Regions from separate parts of the Cronobacter sakazakii genome, predicted to be linked through region 2. Evidence: predicted binding sites of a transcription regulator. Region 2 holds the regulator's gene; each other region holds the start of a gene.
The links. The regulator CRP, encoded in region 2, controls carbon source genes, mostly activating them, when cyclic AMP is high. The targets are predictions, from matches to a motif close to ATGTGANNNNNNTCACAT.
Positions count from the first base shown of each region.

Region 1: a site for CRP is predicted at 834-851, ahead of bhsA (multiple stress resistance protein BhsA). Genes of this name have one in related genera too.
Region 3: a site for CRP is predicted at 834-851, ahead of epd (erythrose-4-phosphate dehydrogenase). Genes of this name have one in related genera too.

Region 1 is NZ_CP011047.1:3,681,233-3,683,502, reverse strand. Features, by position in the region: gene CSK29544_RS17575 (TetR/AcrR family transcriptional regulator) at 55-684, opposite strand; gene bhsA (multiple stress resistance protein BhsA) at 936-1,193, shown strand; gene ldtC (L,D-transpeptidase LdtC) at 1,248-2,222, opposite strand.
Region 2 is NZ_CP011047.1:1,356,653-1,358,922, reverse strand. Features, by position in the region: gene CSK29544_RS06275 (OsmC family protein) at 1-240, opposite strand, end outside; gene crp (cAMP-activated global transcriptional regulator CRP) at 551-1,183, shown strand; gene CSK29544_RS06265 (YccS/YhfK family putative transporter) at 1,246-2,270, shown strand, end outside.
Region 3 is NZ_CP011047.1:1,754,068-1,756,337, forward strand. Features, by position in the region: gene CSK29544_RS08265 (ADP-ribosylglycohydrolase family protein) at 1-690, opposite strand, end outside; gene epd (erythrose-4-phosphate dehydrogenase) at 1,044-2,063, shown strand; gene pgk (phosphoglycerate kinase) at 2,140-2,270, shown strand, end outside.

The DNA of each region.
Region 1 (2,270 bases), 2.2 Mb from region 2:
GGTTATATGTGAAGGGTGAGCGGCGGGTACCGCTCACGAAGGGAGAGAATTGCTTTACAGCAGATGCGGCCACAACCGCATAGTCATATTCACGATCTCAATTAATTCTTCCTGCGTCGCGCCTTCACGGGCACTGACGGACATGCCGTGGACCAGGCAACTGATAAAGCGCACCAGCGCAGGCAAATTGCAGTTTTCCGGGATTTCCTTTTGCGCCTGACGTTCACTGAAGAACCGCAGCAAAATGGCCTCACGTTGCGTATTACGCGCTTTCAGCGTGGCGGCGATCTCCTCTGACGAGGCGGCCAGCGCAGCGGAGGTGGTGACCATAAAACAGCCAGCGGGCGTCTCTTTGCTGGCGAAGCAGCGTGCCACCGCGCACAGATAATCGTGCAGCGCTTCGTCGACGCGTTTTTCGGCGTGAAAAAGCAGGTTTTCCTGCTGCTGTGCGAAACGCGCGATATAGCGGTCGAGCACAGCCCGGAACAAGCCCTCTTTATTGGTGAACTCCGCATACAGCGTGGGTGCCTTGGCGCCAGTCGCTTCGACCAGGTGCGCAAGTGACGTCGCTTCGTATCCGTGTTGCCAGAATAGTGCCATGGCCTTATCAAGCGCCGCTTCCCTGTCGAACACTTTTGGTCGGCCACGGCTTTTTTTAGCGCCACTGTGGGCTTCTGTAGTCATAGTGCCGTTTAACCTCTTTATGTAAACCTGCCCTCAAAATACCCCTTTTTGCCCCCGCAGTACCAGCAAAACCGCGCTGCAGGTGCGCCACAGGGGACGTGACAGGCGTTTAAGTAATTAAAATAACGATCATTAAAAATTATATTGACACGTGATGCAGATCACAACTATCATTTATCTATCGATCGTTAATTAAATAAATATTAACGACCACGTAACTAAATCCGCATTACAAACGAAAGGGTACCCACATGAAAACCGTTAAAGCACTGTTCGCCGCCGCTGTACTGAGTTCGTTGTCGTTTGCAAGCGTCGCTGCCGTTGAGGTGCAGTCCACCCCGGCAGGCCAACAAAAAGCGGGCACCATCTCTGCGACCGCAGGGACTAACCTGTCTTCGCTGGAAGCCGAGCTTGCGCAGAAAGCTGACGATATGGGCGCAAAATCGTTCCGTATCACCTCTGTTAACGGCCCGAATAATCTGCACGGCACCGCCGTCATCTATAAATAAGCCGTCAAGATCACCTGTTAAAAGGCCCTGTCTCCGGACAGGGCCTTTTTTGTTTCAGATGGCGTCGCTGGCAGGCGCTGGCGGGTGAGCAGTGACGTTAACCGGTATGCCGGAGCGCAATCGCAGCGCCTGTTCCATCACCTCTCGGTCGGTTTGCTCTGCGGCTTCAAAAGTTTTGAGCGTCGCGTTGAGAGTAATCGGCAGCGTTTTCGGGTCATCCTCGATGCGCTTTGAGAGCGGCTGATGGACTTCAACAAACCGACGCCCGTCCGGCTCGACAGACGCTTTCACCGGCGCGTTGATGATATTGACGCGCGTACCGACCGGCACTGCGCTGAACAGGTGTTTGATGTCGTCATCGCGCAGACGGATACAGCCCGAGCTGACGCGCATACCGATACCGAAATCCGCATTCGTGCCGTGCAGCAGATAGACGCCGCCGTAAGCTGCAAGGCGTATGGCGTGGTGGCCCATCGGGTTGTCCGGCCCGGCAGGCATCACGGCCGGTAAATCGATCCCTTGTGCTTTATAACGTGCGCGTATATTGGCCGTCGGCGTCCAGGTCGGGTTGGCGCGCTTTTGCGATACCGTGGTCTGCATGGTTGGCGTGAGCGTGTCGCCGTCAAGCTGGCCGATGCCAATCGGGTAGACGGTCACTGTGTTCTCGCCCGGCGCAAAATAGTAGAGCCGCAGCTCGGCAAGATTGATCAGAATGCCTTCGCGCGGGGCATCCGGCAGCAGCATCTGGCGCGGAATGGTCAGCACGCTACCCGCGCGCGGCACATACGGATCAACGCCTGGATTTGCCTGCAACAGCGCCAGAAACCCGACGTTATAGCGTTTGGCGATCGCCTCCAGCGAGCCGCCGTCGTCCGCCACCGTGTGGTAGAGGGTTTCGCCAATCAACCGGCTGCCTGGTGCGGGGAGAGGGTAAGTATTCGCCAGCGCCTGGCTTGCGCCAAACGTCATGCCAGCGACAAGCGCCAGCCATGACAGCCAGCGAGAAAAACGCGCATGTTCTCTTTTCATTTACAGATCCCAAAGGCGGAGAAGTTTTTGTAATACATAGATAAAGAG
Region 2 (2,270 bases):
ACGCGGCGCTTCTTCGCGACGCTCTGACGTCAGCTTCACTTCGCAGTCGGTCACGTCGTGACGGCCTTTTTGCAGAATAGAGACAACATCAATCGCGCTGCAGCCACCTGCGGCCATCAAAACCATTTCCATCGGGCTCGGCGCTTTGTCGCCAGAGTTGCCGTCCATCAGGATCTGATGCCCGGAGGCGGACTCGCCCAGGAAGGTTAACCCTTCCACCCATTTCACTCGTGCATGCATGTTAATCACTCCAGGCTATTCATTTTTCTGACAGATTACGCGCGCGCGACGTCAGAGGCAATGGAAGGGCGACCTGCGTCAAGCTGAAACGAGACAACAGGAGACACCTGAGAAAAGCTATGCTAAAACAGTCTGGATGCAGCGGCGATACATTGATGTTACGCATGTATGCAGAGGAGAAGATAATTTATCGGCTGCGACGTCCACGGACAGCCAACTTCCCAGGACTCGGGAAGATGATGAATGCAAAGCCAGACAGGGGTTACGCGCCCTGTCTTTGGAGCCAGTTTAAAACAGAGGATAACCGCGCATGGTGCTTGGCAAACCGCAAACAGACCCGACTCTTGAATGGTTCTTGTCACATTGCCACATTCATAAGTATCCATCTAAGAGCACGCTGATTCACCAGGGTGAAAAAGCGGAGACGCTGTATTACATCGTTAAAGGCTCAGTGGCAGTGCTGATCAAAGATGAAGAGGGCAAGGAGATGATCCTCTCGTACCTGAATCAGGGTGACTTCATCGGCGAACTGGGTTTGTTCGAGGAAGGTCAGGAGCGCAGCGCCTGGGTTCGCGCTAAAACTGCCTGTGAAGTGGCTGAAATCTCCTACAAAAAATTCCGTCAGCTGATCCAGGTTAACCCGGATATTCTGATGCGTCTTTCCTCGCAGATGGCTCGCCGCCTGCAAGTTACCTCTGAGAAAGTGGGCAACCTCGCCTTCCTCGACGTGACTGGCCGCATCGCGCAGACCCTTCTGAACCTGGCGAAACAGCCGGACGCGATGACCCATCCTGACGGGATGCAGATCAAAATCACGCGTCAGGAAATCGGCCAGATCGTCGGCTGCTCCCGCGAAACCGTTGGCCGCATTCTGAAAATGCTCGAAGATCAAAACCTGATCTCCGCCCACGGGAAAACCATCGTGGTTTACGGAACCCGCTAAAAAATCAAAAAACGGCGTGTCGCTTCGGTAACACGCCGTTTTTGTATCTATACTTCTCCCCTATGTGGCGTCGTCTTATCTATCACCCTGAAATTAATTACGCTTTACGGCAAACGCTCATCTTAAGCCTGCCGGTGGCGGTCGGGTTGATGCTGGGCCATCTTCAACAAGGGTTACTGTTTTCACTCGTTCCCGCCTGCTGCAACATTGCCGGTCTCGATACCCCGCACAAACGCTTTTTTAAACGCTTGATCATCGGCGCATCGCTGTTTGCGCTGAGCAGCCTGGCGGTGCAGCTGTTGCTGCTGCAGTCTGTGCCGCTGCCGCTCATTCTGCTGATGCTGGCGCTGCTGCTTGGCGTGACGGCGGAAATCAGCCCGCTGCATGCGCGTCTGTTGCCCGCCTCGCTCATCGCGGCGATCTTTACGTTAAGCCTCGCCGGCAATATGCCCATCTGGCAGCCTATGCTGCTCTATGTGCTCGGCACGCTCTGGTATGGCGCGTTTAACGGTTTCTGGTTCTGGCTGTGGCGCGAGCAGCCGCTGCGTGAATCGTTAAGCATGATTTATAAAAGCCTCGCCGACTACTGCGAAGCCAAATACAGCCTGCTGACGCGCCACACCGAGCCGGAACAGGCGCTGCCGCCGCTGCTGGTGCATCAGCAAAAAGTGGTGGATCAGATAAGCCAGTGCTATCAGCAGTTGCAGATGCTCTCCGCCACTAAGCAGAACGGTTACAAGCGCCTGCTGCGCACGTTTCAGGTGGCGCTGGATCTCCAGGAGCACATCTCGGTGTCGCTGCATCAGCCCGGCGAAGTGCAAAAACTGGTGGAGCGCAGCCACGCCGAAGCGGTGTTGCGCTGGACGGCGCAGACCGTCGCCACGCGCCTGCGCACGCTCTCTGACGATATTCTTTACCACCGCTATTCGCACCGCTTCTCAATGGATAAGCAGATCGAGGCGCTGGCGAAAATCGCCCGCCAGCACCCGGATAACCCGGTTGGCCAGTTTTGCGAATACCATTTTAGCCGTATTGCACGCGTGCTGCGCACCCAGCGCCCGCTCTACGCCCGTGACCTGATGGACAG
Region 3 (2,270 bases), 400 kb from region 2:
GTCAAGGGATTCTCCCTGAACGAGCTGCAAAACCAGCGCGGCCAGCACTCCGCCGGTGAGATAGCCGGTCGGATGACCGTGCGTGAGTGCGGCGAGCTGGCAGCCGGTGTCAAACGCCGCTTTCAGTAAATCGCCGCCAGGGTAACGCATGTAAAAAAGCCCCACCGGCGCCACGCGCATAACGCCGCCGCAGCCCTTGCTGTCGTTACGGGCCGGTTTGCCGAAGGCGCGCATTTCGCGCAGTGCGCTGAGGCACGTATTGCCCGGCGCGCGGGCATGGAAAAGCGCGTTATGCCCGGCAAGCCAGCCGGACATCTGCGTTTTATCCAGCAGATTGTGGCGGTTGCGCTCGCCCTGCGTCAGCAGCCAGCGTAAATACGCGTGAGCGGTCACACCGGTGAACGACGGGCCGATGCCGCGCATCGCCGCACGCATCCAGGCCCGCAGCAACCCTTCAGCGGTAAAGAGCGTCATCTGCGTGTCGTCCGTGATTTTCCCGATGCCGCCCCATGCATATTCATAATCCGTGACGCCCTGCGCCCCGAAGCGCGCGGTGATTTCCGCAAGCCGTAAAAATTCCACCGGGCCGCCGAGCGCATCGCCCACGGCGCCGCCAAGCAAGCAGCCGCGAAAGCGCGCGCGCAGGGCGGCGAGACTTCCTGCGTTTTCGTACTCTTCTGGATACGCCATCACCATCCCTTTGTTAATGTGGAGCCGTGACCATTGTAGGATGCGGCGGCGGGCGCGTAACGTCGATATTGACTGCCGTTATGGTTTATTTCTGTCCGTCATTCACCCCGGCAGGTGTAATGGTGGAATTTATTCCAGAAAAAATGTGATGCAGGTCAGAAGTTAGTGTCATTTCGCTGCGTTATCATTCCTTTTATTCCACGTTTCGCTTATTCTTGCTGAAGCGTTTCAGTCGACTGATTGTTCGACAATCCATCAAACGGTTGTAGTTTGTGACGGGCGAGGATTCCCCTTCAAAGGTGGCTGCATTACTCTGTCAGCTCCTTTACATCCGGGATTCTGGCAGGAGAGATATGACCTTACGCGTAGCGATTAATGGCTTCGGTCGCATCGGGCGCAACGTAGTTCGTGCGTTGTATGAGTCCGGCCGTCGCGCGGAAATCAGTGTGGTCGCCATTAATGAGCTGGCCGACGCTGCGGGCATGGCGCATTTGCTGAAATATGACACCAGCCACGGCCGTTTCGCGTGGGATGTTCGTCAGGAAGGCGAGCAGCTCTGGATTGGTAACGATGTCATTCGCCTGCTGCATGAGCGCGACATCAACGCGCTGCCCTGGAAAGCGCTGGATGTGGACGTGGTGCTCGATTGCACCGGCGTTTACGGCAGCCGCGCCGATGGCATTGCCCATCTCGAAGCGGGCGCGCGCAAAGTGCTGTTCTCACACCCGGGCGGCAACGATCTCGATGCTACTGTCGTTTATGGCGTTAATGAAGAGGAACTGCGCGCTGAGCACCGCCTTGTTTCTAACGCCTCCTGCACCACCAACTGCATTATTCCGATTATCAAGCTGATGGACGACGCCTTCGGGATTGAATCCGGCACCGTGACGACCATCCATTCCGCCATGCACGATCAACAGGTTATCGACGCTTATCATCCGGATCTGCGCCGCACTCGCGCGGCCAGCCAGTCCATCATTCCGGTCGATACCAGGCTTGCCGCCGGTATAACGCGTATTTTTCCTAAATTTCATGACCGCTTTGAGGCAATTGCGGTGCGCGTGCCTACCATTAATGTGACGGCCATTGATTTAAGCGTGACGGTTAAAAAACCGGTAAAAGCCCATGAAGTCAACCTGTTGCTGCAAAAAGCGGCACAGGGTGCATTTCATGGTATAGTTGACTATACGGAATTACCGTTGGTCTCAACAGATTTTAACCACGATCCGCACAGCGCCATTGTGGACGGCACCCAGACACGGGTGAGTGGAGCGCACCTGATTAAAACACTGGTCTGGTGCGATAACGAATGGGGCTTCGCTAACCGGATGCTCGACACCACGTTAGCGATGGCAGCTATTGGTTTCAGGTAAGATTTCATGCGTTACGGCCTTAAGGCCTGTGCGTATGGTGTCTGCAAAACTTTAAGAATCAACGAGAGGATTCACCATGTCTGTAATTAAGATGACCGATCTGGATCTGGCAGGTAAACGCGTTCTGATCCGCGCCGATCTCAACGTTCCGGTAAAAGAGGGCAAAGTTACCTCTGACGCGCGTATCCGCGCCTCCCTGCCGACCAT